One region of the Heyndrickxia sp. FSL W8-0423 genome, then DNA from elsewhere that is predicted to be linked to it. Evidence: riboswitches for the same ligand, from Rfam matches in the RefSeq annotation. Region 1 holds a riboswitch; the other holds the start of a gene.

Region 1 (6,077 bases):
ACATTTACGAATCCCGTCAAGATCACGTCCTGCACGTCCTAATCCATCTAATTCACATGGAAGACTGTACTGGATGTTTTTATTTTCACAGCCGCCGCCTTTTAAAATTAAACGAACATCGATGTAATCGTTTTCCCATTGGTCAAACTTAATAACAGGTGTTCCGCCGCCGAGATTGTCTCCACTGTTTTTCCCGGTTAAGGAATCCACTGAATTTGGACGAAGCTTTGTATCTTTTGTCGCTTGCGCAATCGCGTTGTAGATTGCTTCTTTTATTTTGATTTGGTTTACGCCAACAGGTGTTTTAATTTTAAAGGTAGGAAGACCTGTGTCTTGACAAATTGGTGAAATATTCTCATCTGCCATTTGGATGTTGTTTGTAATCGTCCCTAAGCTCATTGCTGCACGAGTCCCGGCACTTTCACTTTGCTTTGCTTTTTTCACTGCTCTACGAACATCTTTTGGTAGATTAGTAGAAGTTTCAACAATTAGTTGGTACATGCTCTCTTGGAACTTTTCCAAATTCATCTTATTCCTCTCCCTTATTCCTTCTAGATATATGTATAAATTCCATAATCATTATACTCCTTATAACAATTGATTTAAAGGGAAGATTTTGGTGCGATCCTTTCATTTACTTGGCTCTCGCTTAGTCCGATTTATCTGGTTAAAACGATAAAAAAAGCCAAACCTAATTTGGTTTGACCTTCCTCTTACTTTTTAAATTGCTCACATTTCATTTCCAAATCGTCAATCATTTCGATTAAGCGGTCAATGTCTTCCAATTCTGTATCTTCAGGATCAATGGAATCCAATACTTCTAAAAACATATTTAATCGTTGTTTTAAATAAAGCACTTGTGAATCTTTATCATGAACTGCGTTTCCCAAAGGTGCGTCTCTCCTTTCGTCATTTTACTATCATACCAAACATATACTTAAGTGAAAACATCTTGTTCTTTCAAAAATGATTACCCTGGGTTAATATGATATCTGGGTGTCTTTTAAAAGAAATACCCAATAATAGGTTTATAAATAATTAGAGGAGTCTTGTATTATGCAAAACGTTTCACAACTTCCATTGATTACCCCGTCAAATGATCCGTGGGAAGCGTACTTGGATGTAAAAGATCATGGAAGCCTTGTTCTATCGAATATTGAATTTACAACTACCACCCTTTGTAATATGCGCTGTGAGCATTGTGCGGTAGGATATACGCTGCAGCCAAAGGATCCAAATGCATTGCCGTTAGAGCTGTTACTTCAACGTTTGGAAGAAATTCCACAATTGCGCGCATTGAGTATTACGGGTGGAGAGCCGATGCTTTCAAAAAAATCGGTAGAAAATTATGTTCTTCCATTACTTAAGTATGCCCATCAAAACGGCATCCGAACACAAATTAATTCAAACTTAACCCTTGACCCCGATCGCTACTTATTAATTGCTCCATATTTAGATGTCTTACATATTTCTCATAACTGGGGAACGGTAGATGATTTCATTGATGGTGGGTTTGCTAACATGGCTAGAAAGCCTACGCGCGAACAACGAAAAAAGTTATTTGACCGAATGATTGAAAACAGTCGGCTTCTTTCTGAAAAAGGTGTCATGGTTTCTGCAGAAACAATGTTAAATAAGCGCACACTTCCACATTTAGAACATATTCACCGACAAATTGTCGAGGAAATGAAATGTGCTCGTCACGAGGTTCATCCAATGTATCCAAGTGATTTTGCTGCGAATTTAGAAGTGCTGTCACTTGAACAAACACGCGAAGCAATTCATCATTTGCTTGACATTCGCGATGAAAATACTTGGATGTTATTTGGAACTTTGCCTTTCTATCCATGCAGTCCGAATGAAGAAGATTTAACCTTACTGAAGAGGCTGTATTCGAGTAAAAATGTGACTGTGCGAAATGATCCTGATGGACGTTCACGATTAAATGTAAATATTTTCACTGGGGATGTTATTGTTACTGATTTTGGTGATACACCGCCACTTGGAAATATTCAACATGATGCTCTTCCAGCTTTATATGAAAAATGGATGGCAACACCTTTGGCGAAATCATTGAATTGCCATTGTCCAGCGGTTCAATGTGTGGGTCCAAATGTGCTTGTGAAAGATGCCTATTATCGTGAGGTTGATTTTCAAAAGAGGAAAGCTAATATTAGTTTATAAAATATTTAAACGCTCGGAACACTCTGGGCGTTTAATTTTTACTTACCTTGATAATTAAAGTTCGTTAAAAAAGGGCAAATTCCTTTTACTAGACTTTTCTCTTATATTATTTCAATATATTTTGTAAAACAAATTATTGACAGAACAGCAAAACAAGTGTAATTTAACTTGTAGTTAAATAGTTTTGAATATTCTTATCTAGAGAGGTGGAGGGACTGGCCCTTTGAAGCCTCGGCAGCAGACTTTTCGAAGTACTGTGCCAATTCCAGAAGCGAAAAGCTTGAAGATAAGAAGAGATCCGATTATGGAAATTACCCCTCTTCTTATTTATGTGAAGAGGGTTTTTTATTTTGAGTGAGAGGGGATATATTTTATGACAAAGACATTGACGAAAGCTCCATTTAAAGCTGATCATGTGGGCAGTTTTCTTAGAACGGAGCCGATTAAAGAAGCGAGGAAAGCTTTTGCAAATGGAGAAATCGATAAAGCTGCATTAAAGGCTGTAGAAGATAAAGAAATCGAGAAACTTGTGCAAACGGAAATTGAGGTTGGACTTAAATCAATTACTGATGGGGAATTTCGACGTTCCTATTGGCATTTAGATTTTTTAGCGGGTTTAAAGGGTGTTGAACTGTTTGAAGCGGAATATATTAATAACTTTAAAGGATCGCAGCCGAAAAATAATGCGATTAAAATAGTCGATAAAATAGAATTCCACAATCATTATATGCTCGAACACTTTAAGTTTTTAAAAGATGCCGTAGAAAAGTATGGGGATGGCAGCCAAGTCGCCAAGTTTTCTATACCAAGTCCAAATATGTTATTCACTAGAATTCAAGGGGATGAATATTATAATGGCGATACAGAGCAGTTCTATCGTGATACTGTTGTTGCCTATCAAAAAGCCATTCAAGCATTCTATGATGCCGGCTGCCGATATTTGCAATTAGATGATACTTCGTGGATTGATTTTGTTTCGGAAGAGCGAATCAAAGCAGTTGTTGAAAAACTTGGAATGGATGTACAAGACATCATTGATACGAGAGTACGTTGTTTAAATGATGCGATTTCACAGAAGCCTGATGATATGTTGATTACGATGCATATTTGCAGAGGAAACTTCCGCTCTACCTTTATTACAAGCGGCGGATATCATACGATTTCTGATGCCATTTTTGCAAACTTAAACGTCGATGGACTTTTCCTTGAATATGATGATAATCGTTCAGGCGATTTTGAACCATTAAAAAGTTTTACACGGGGTGACCTGACCGTTGTACTTGGATTAATTACGTCAAAATTCCCGGACCTAGAAGATTCTAATAGAATTAAAGATAGAATAAAAGATAGAATAAAAGAAGCTAGTCAATATATTCCTTTGGAAAACCTAGCCTTAAGTCCTCAATGCGGATTTGCAAGTACGGAAGAAGGGAATGTATTAACCGAAGAGGATCAGTGGAATAAAATTAAACATGTAAATGAAATTGCTAAGGATATTTGGAATACACTCTAAAATGTATGCCTCCTTCCATGATGGAAGGAGGTCATTTCATTTATTTTGGCTATTTTATAAATAAAATTGATTACTCCTAATAGTAAACTGATTTTTAATACAAATGATGTTCTAATTTACCTGTGGCTAACCGGGGAAATTTGGTTTGTGCATCATAAAATTTTGTTTATGACGCATGAAGTTTGGTTTGTGCATCATACTTTGTCATTTGTGGATCATAGACTCTTTTTCAAACGACTAATTTCCAGTCTATAGATTTTTAAAATTTTATTTGTGGCACATCATGCCCGTCTATGTAGTAGATATTTGTTTCATTTAAATTCTCAATTATCTTTGTATAATATTCCAAAATCTCCAAACTCTATTTATATACAGACGAAGGAGAATATCAAATGGCTCAAATCATCTTATGGGGTATACTTATTATTTCATGGCTTTCATTGTTTTTTCTAAAAAAAGATTCTATCCGCCGGTTTATGCCTGTAGCAATTTTTGCTGCCTTATTAGTCACCATAATTGAAGAAATCGGTTATGTTTACAATTGGTGGACGATTCTGGGGAAAATTTTTCCGTGGGAACATTTCATTACATATCCTTTAACCTATGGTCCTTTTTTAGTGGGAACGATATGGATTTTCCATTTTACGTATGATAAGTCCTTTTGGGTTTATATTTTGACTAATGCAATCATTGACGCTTTCCATGCATTTGTTATGCTTAATCTTTTTACATATTTCGGAATATATAGGTTAAATAACATCAATAATTTCGGGTTATTTATTCTAATATTCTGTCTTTCGTTTGTGATATATCCTTATCAGATATGGCAAGACAAAATTATGAAAAAAAGTTAATGAAGATAAAAAAGGCCGCCATTTCGGCAACCGTATTTTTAAAGAAATTTATTATTATCGATACGAGTCATGTGTCGGATGAAACAAGTCTTCCTCCGCATTTCTAACCATTGAAAAATGTTCGACATTGTAGTGCCCATGAAGGGTACGATTATGATGCTTGATGATTTGTTCCGCACTTAAACTATCATTATCTGTTGTCGAATGTCCATCACCGACTAATGTCACATCAAAACCAGTAATAGTGGCAGTTCTAACTGCACTATCTATACAATGTTGTGTCGCACATCCCATAATAACAATATGCTCAATCGCTTGTGATCGCAAATGAGAAAGAAGTCCCGTCCCATGGAAGCAATTTGTTGCAGCTTTATCAAAAATTTTTGAATCAGAAGGAACATTAATCGCGTTGTGAACCTGAAACCCTTCCCCTTTGCCTTCAGCTACGTCAATATCCCTTATAAACACAACTGGAACATTAGATTCTCTTGCCTTTTCAATGACTAAATTAATATTGCTAATCAGTTGCTCTTTATTGAAAACAGCACTTTCGTTTTCATTCCCATCAATTAATTGTTGTTGGGCATCAATAATTAATAAAGTTTGATTCAAATGATTTTCCCCTTTCAATTCTCGGGAAAACGCTATAAATAATTAGTTAGCTGTTCTCCCCTTACTATCTTTCACGCTAACATATTTTTTGTTTGTCATACGATCAACCCCCTTAAAAAATTGTCCGCTGAATAAAAATTTATAATTTTCATTCAATTAAACCTTAGCATAATAACCTTTAAAAAGGTACGTTTAATTAAAAAAAACTTCCTCAGCTTTCTTGTTGAGGGTAATGAAAGATAAATATATTATGTTAAAATATAGTAAAAAGGAACTAGCCAAACTGAATAGTGAGGAATACACAATGACGCTACAATTTATGAAATTAATCAAACCGACAGAAACCATTGTAAAGGCATTAAATAAGTGGGAAAACGATCCAGCATTAATCCCATTGATTCGACCAAACAAAAACAAATTAGAATTGGAATGTAGAGAAAATTTGACCATTGATGACTTAACTAGACGCTTGGAAAACCATCACATTTACTTAATTTACTTGGATGAGCAACTGATCGGTGAAATAAATTATATGGTTGATCCAAATCATCTTTACAAAAAAGTACCTGGAACTGCTTGGATAGGTATTACAATTGGCGAGTCTGTCGGGAGAGGTAAAGGGATTGGTTATAAGGCCATTCAATTTTTGGAAGAGCAAATTAAAACGCAAGGGTTAAAACGAATTGAATTAGGTGTTTTTGAATTTAATAATCAAGCCCATAGCCTTTATCAGAGGATGGGATACAAAGAGATTGGCCGTATTGAAAATTTTACATATTGGAAAGATAAATTATGGGGAGATATTCGTATGGAGAAGTATGTGTGATATCAAGAAAATTGAGGTTGTTTTTGCTGGAGATTCATAGAACCTCTTAAATATTTAAGAGGTTCTTTAACGAACTCTTTTAAATGGA
Region 2 (6,077 bases), 1.7 Mb from region 1:
GAAGGCACCTGTTTTTTCCTTTAAATAATACGAAAAATCTTCAGCCCCCATGGATGGTTCCATTGGTTCAAACGCTTCTTCACCGAATATATCTTGGATCACCTTTAACGCATATTCACATGCTTCAGGGTGATTGTACAATGGTGGTGTCCCTTCGATAAATTGATAGTGCCCCTTAGCCCCAAAGCTTGCACAAATGGACTCTGTTAATTGAGCTGTTTTTTTGTTCATTAGTTCAGCAGCCTCGAATGTCATTGCTCGAATCGTCCCTTGTAGTTTCACTTCAGACGGAATAACATTGTAGGAATTTCCGGCCTGCATTCCACCGAAAGAGATCACGCCGGCATGTAATGGATGTAAATTTCTGCTGACAATGGACTGAAAGGCTTGGATCAGATGTGTCGCGATATAAATTGGGTCCACTGCGTCTTGTGGTTGGCCACCGTGTCCGCCAACACCTTCAATCGTAATATCGAAATCATCACTGGAGGCCATGGCAAAGCCGGATGCAAAGCCAATTTTGCCTAGCGGAAGCCTTGACATTAAATGAATACCATAAATCACATCGACTCCATCTAATACTCCCTCCTTGACAAGCTGTTGTGCCCCACTTGGTGACGCTTCTTCGGAACTTTGAAAAATAAATACAATATTGTTTTTCACTTGGTCGGGATGGCTACTCATCCATTTCGCAACGGCGAGTAATATCGCTGTATGGCCATCGTGTCCGCAACCATGCATAACACCGGGAACGGTTGATATGTATGGCTTGTCACCCTCTTCGTAAAGAGGAAGAGCATCCATATCGGCTCTAAGTGCAACCGTCTTTTTTCCTTCGGTGCCTTTAAAATAGGCGATTACATTTGGTTCCGAGAAACGTGAATCGACGGGAATGCCGAACTCAGCTAATTTCTCCTTTACATAAGCGGCAGTTTCAAACTCCTGACCTGACAGTTCTGGATGCATATGAAAATGCCTGCGTTGTTCAATTGTCCAAGCTTTTAAGGCTGAATCTACTAGTTTTGTCTGTAACATGATGAACCCTCCGAAATTCTTTATTGAGTATTTAATTAGACATAAGGTGCAATTCTTCCTGTTTCATGGATATTATTTTAAAACGGTCCATAATGAATTGCTTGGGCGATGAGTAGGAATACGACACTGATTCCGATCTCGATAAAAATAAATGGCAGTACCCATTTGAACCATTTCGTAAATGGAATGCCCGCGATAGCAAGGCCGGCAATTAATACCCCTGCCGTTGGAAAAATAGAGTTGGTGATGCCATCCCCGAGCTGAAATGCCAATACGGCTGTCTGTCTAGTTACACCAACTAAGTCAGATAGCGGAGCCATGATAGGCATCGTAAGCGCGGCTTGTCCACTTCCAGATGGAACAAGAAAGTTAAGGAAAAGCTGGACAAAAAACATTCCTACTGCGTTTAATGCGGGTGATAACTGACTTAAAAGGGAAGAAGCATAATACAAAACGGAATCCATTAATTTTCCATCTTGGAATACAACGAGAATGGCTTGTGCGAAACCGATAATTAATGCGCCACCAATTACTTCCTTTGCTCCATCCATAAAGCTATCCGCCATTTTGTTTGGATTTAATTTTCCAATGATTCCGATGAGGATACCGAACAATAGGAACAAACCGGCGATTTCTGTAATATACCAACCGAATTTTAAAACCCCTGTAATCAATACAACAAAGTTAAGTAAGAAAACAGTAAGGACCCACTTATGGCGAGTTTCTAACTTTACATCAGATGCAATTGTGTTTCCTTTTTGGAAGTTTCCTAGGAACCGTAGTTCTGGCTGTGCTTTAACTTTTTTGGCATAGCGGTAAACGAATAGGACTCCTGCGATATAAAATGTAGCAAGCAATGCCAGTCGGAGGCCAATGCCTGAGAATGTTGGTAATTCTGCAATGCTTTGTGCGACCCCAACATTAAATGGATTCATTATGGCACTCATAAATCCAATATTTGCTCCGAGAGAAACAATCGCAAATCCGACCATTGCATCGAATCCTAAGGCTATTGCCAGTGGGGTGATAATCGCTATATAGATGATAGTTTCCTCTGCCATACCCATTAAGGTCCCACCTGCTGCAAAGAACAACATAAGAACAGGAATAAGTAGCAGTTCACGATTGGCGAGCTTTTTTGAAATCGTCAGTATCAATGCATCAAGAGCACCTGTCGCCTTTAAAATACCGAAAGAACCACCGACCATTAATACGAAAAAGATTATTCCAGCACCTTGAATCATTCCCGTATGAATACTAGTGAATATTTTAAAAAAGCCAACCGGAGACGAGTCCGTCAAATGAAACGAATCAGGAACAACGATCGTTCGGCCATCCTTATCTACTCGATCATATTCCCCCGCAGGTACAATGTATGTTAATACAGCAGCAATAATAATCACGAAGAAAATAAGGACAAAAGCATTGATATTTCTAACGTTCTTCTCCTGATCTTGAGGAGGGGACTGATTTTTTGGTTTAAATTGAAGAAGAGTGTTGGGCATTTTGTAAACTCCTTTTTAAATAATTGATATGAATTTTTATGCAACCAATTGTAATATATATTCATTGGTTATGCAAGAATAGTTTAATATTTTTGTATTACCAAAGAAAGCCTATCACTCTTATTCAAAAAAAGTATTGACAATTAATGATTAATTTTATAGTATTAAGTAAATTTTAAATTGAATAACTTATCCAGAGAGACTGAGGGACAGGCCCGATGACGTCCAGCAACCTTCTATATATGAAAGGTGCTAATTCCTGCAGAATGTTATCATTCTGAAAGATAAGGTTTAGATAGACGCTAACCACTTTCGGATGATTGTGGTTTTTTTTATTGTCTAGCGCAACCAACCTGAAAGAACATTTGCTTGTCGGGGCTAAGCAAGGCGCTTACGCTTTTCGTATTGGTTTTTGAAAGGGGAAAACAACATGCTTGTACTAGAAGATATCCACAAATCGTATGGAAAAGAGAATAAGGTTCATGCATTAAAAGGAATTAATTTGAAAGTAGAGAAAGGGGAAATCTTTGGGGTTGTAGGATTTAGTGGTGCTGGAAAAAGTACTCTCATCCGTTGTGTGAATTTATTAGAACGACCTACTGCTGGAAAAGTGTTAATCAATGGTGTGGATCTCTTATCCCTACAACCAAGTGAATTACGAAAACAACGAAAGAAAATCGGGATGATTTTTCAGCAATATAATTTATTGCATTCGAAAACCATTTTCCGCAATGTGGCAATGCCGCTCATTTTAGAAGGGAAACCGAAGGATGAAATTCAGAGGAAAGTCACTCAATTATTATCCTTTGTCGGGTTAGAGGATCACATGGATAAATATCCCGAACAACTATCTGGAGGGCAGAAGCAGAGGGTTGGAATCGCAAGGGCGTTGGCAACTGATCCCGATATTCTTCTTTGTGATGAAGCAACATCAGCCCTTGATCCGAATACGACGGAGGCAGTGCTGGAATTATTACGCAAGGTACGCGATGAATTAGGAATTACTATTTTGATGATCACTCACGAAATGAATGTAATACGCGATATTTGCGATAAGGTAGCGGTCATTGAAAGAGGAATCATTGTTGAACAAGGTTCGGTAATCGACGTGTTTACTGAACCGAAAACGGCTATTGCAAGAAGCTTCGTACGAACCGTTTTGAACGATACCATTCCTAAATCGGTACAAAAGCTGATTGAAAAGAGCAGTCAAGCGAACCCACATGGTATTTATCGGATTATTTTTAAAGGGGCATCAACGAATATACCATTATTATCGAATATAGCCAAACAGTTTTCAATCGATTTGAATGTTCTTCATGGAATGATAACGGAGCTCCAAGGGAAACCTTTTGGAAATTTAATTGTAGAACTAAAAGGAGATGCGGATGAAATCCATCGTGCCGTCCATTACATACAAGAGCATGATGCAGTAATTAAGGAGGTGACAGAAGATGGCTTTTGATTGGAGCTGGTTCTGGCCGGAATTTTTGACAGCTATAAATCAAACCTTCTATATGGTAATAGTCGGATTAATTATTTCGATTATTATTGGTTTGCCCATCGGGGTTGTGTTAGTTATTACAAGAGAAAATGGGATTCTTGAGAACAAAATTATTTTCAATATTCTTAATGTCATCATCAATATTTTTCGTTCCGTACCGTTCATTATCCTAGTCGTGGCCATTATCCCCTTCACCCGATTAGTGGTCGGAACGTCGATTGGGACGACGGCAGCAATTGTCCCACTTGTTCTCTATACAGCGTTTTATATCGGTCGATTAGTTGAAAACTCTTTACTAGAAGTGGATCACGGTACCATCGAATTAGCACAAGCGATGGGTGCAACACCGTGGCAAATTATCTGGAGATTTCTACTTCCCGAAGCCCGAAGCTCGTTAGTTCTAGCCTTAACGATTGCGACCATTGGATTAATTGGTGCTTCAGCTATGGCAGGAGCTGTTGGTGGTGGAGGAATCGGTGATTTAGCGATTACGTACGGATATAACCAGTTTAAGACCGAAGTAATGATTATTACCGTCGTCACACTAATCATTTTGGTTCAACTCGTTCAATCACTAGGAAATATTATTGCGAAAAAGTTAAGACGAAAATAAACCACATCAACGATTGTAAAAGGTCATTCTTTTTATAATAAAAAACTACATGGAGGAATCAGGAGTATGAAAAAACTAGCAATTATTTTACTCGGCTTACTAATTATTCTCGCCGGGTGTGGATCAAACAGTAGTTCAGGAAAAAGCGGGGACAGCAAAACAGTGAAAGTAGGTACATCGTCAGCAGAAGTTCCAACATGGAATCTCGTTAAAAAACTGGCAAAAGATAAAGGAATCAATATTCAAATTGTAAAATTTGATGATTATGTTCAGCCTAATCTCGCTTTAGACAGTGGAGAAATTGATATTAATGCATTTCAAACCGTCGTCTATTTTGATAGCTTCAAAAAGGATCGTAAATTAGATTTATCCGCAATCGGGACGACTAGCATTTGGCCAATGGGAATGTACTCTAAAAAAATTAAAGACATTAATGAAATCAAAAATGGGGACCAAATTATCATCCCGAAAGACCCTACGAATCTAGGAAGAGCCCTCTTGCTTATGCAAAAAGCTGGTCTTATTAAATTAAAAGATGGCTTTACTGGCGCCGGCGGAGTAGAAAATGTTGTTGATAATCCTAAGAATCTTAAAATTACACCGGTTGATGCAGGACAAACAGCTCGTGGCTTAGACGATGCAACAGCATCAATTATCAACTGTGATATGGCTATCAATGCCGGATTAAATCCTTCCAAGGACCCGATATTTGGTGAAGATGCCAGCAATAAAGCCTATGTAAATATTATTGCTGCCCAAACGAAACGCAAAAATGATAAGACTTTACAACAAATTGTGGATATTTATCACGATGACGAGGTGACAAGCTTCATCAAAGATCATTTCAAAGGTGCGGCAGTTCCGGTTGTTAAACCAGTTTCTTATTTAGATGACTATAAACAAAACTAAAATGATACGATGGGCTGTTTATTTCTATTAAACAGCCCTTATCTATTGATCGTTAGGAGATTACGAGATGAAACAGGAATCCTTTTTTGATGTCGCAGTTATCGGTGCCGGAACGATGGGAATGGCTGCGGGTGCTTTTTTAGCTAAGCAACAGGTAAAGACTTTACTGATTGATGCCTTTGATCCACCCCATCATCATGGCAGTCACCACGGAGGGACACGGATGATCCGTCATGCATACGGTGAAGGCCGGCAGTATGTGTCCTTAGTTCAACGAGCCCAGCAATTGTGGACCGAGTTAGAAGAGCAGAGTGGGTATAAAATATTTGAAAAAACGGGCGTGCTAGGATTGGGACCGAAAGATTCGGTATTCCTTCATGAAACCATCGAAGCAGCAAAGAAGTATAATCTGCAACTGGAAGTCTTATCCGGAAACGAAATTAAAGAAAAATGGCCCGAAATTCACCTTCCTGAACACTATATTGGTTGTCTTGAAAAAGAATCAGGACTT

Evidence for each region. Region 1 has a riboswitch for S-adenosylmethionine ahead of MKY81_RS08985 (5-methyltetrahydropteroyltriglutamate--homocysteine S-methyltransferase). Riboswitches for the same ligand answer to the same signal wherever they lie in the genome.
Region 2: linked by a shared signal. The riboswitch ahead of MKY81_RS00620 (methionine ABC transporter ATP-binding protein) and the one ahead of MKY81_RS08985 (5-methyltetrahydropteroyltriglutamate--homocysteine S-methyltransferase) in region 1 are both predicted to bind S-adenosylmethionine.

The regions. Positions count from the first base shown of each region.
Region 1 is NZ_JBBPBE010000001.1:1,785,073-1,791,149, reverse strand. Features, by position in the region: gene MKY81_RS09000 (fumarate hydratase) at 1-528, opposite strand, end outside; gene MKY81_RS08995 (SE1561 family protein) at 714-890, opposite strand; gene yfkAB (radical SAM/CxCxxxxC motif protein YfkAB) at 1,057-2,184, shown strand; SAM riboswitch class I at 2,376-2,477, shown strand; gene MKY81_RS08985 (5-methyltetrahydropteroyltriglutamate--homocysteine S-methyltransferase) at 2,558-3,697, shown strand; gene MKY81_RS08980 (hypothetical protein) at 4,090-4,551, shown strand; gene MKY81_RS08975 (cysteine hydrolase family protein) at 4,606-5,163, opposite strand; gene MKY81_RS08970 (GNAT family N-acetyltransferase) at 5,396-5,989, shown strand.
Region 2 is NZ_JBBPBE010000001.1:127,816-133,892, reverse strand. Features, by position in the region: gene MKY81_RS00630 (M20 metallopeptidase family protein) at 1-1,035, opposite strand, end outside; gene MKY81_RS00625 (YfcC family protein) at 1,113-2,540, opposite strand; SAM riboswitch class I at 2,727-2,831, shown strand; gene MKY81_RS00620 (methionine ABC transporter ATP-binding protein) at 2,971-4,005, shown strand; gene MKY81_RS00615 (methionine ABC transporter permease) at 3,995-4,657, shown strand; gene MKY81_RS00610 (MetQ/NlpA family ABC transporter substrate-binding protein) at 4,724-5,566, shown strand; gene solA (N-methyl-L-tryptophan oxidase) at 5,634-6,077, shown strand, end outside.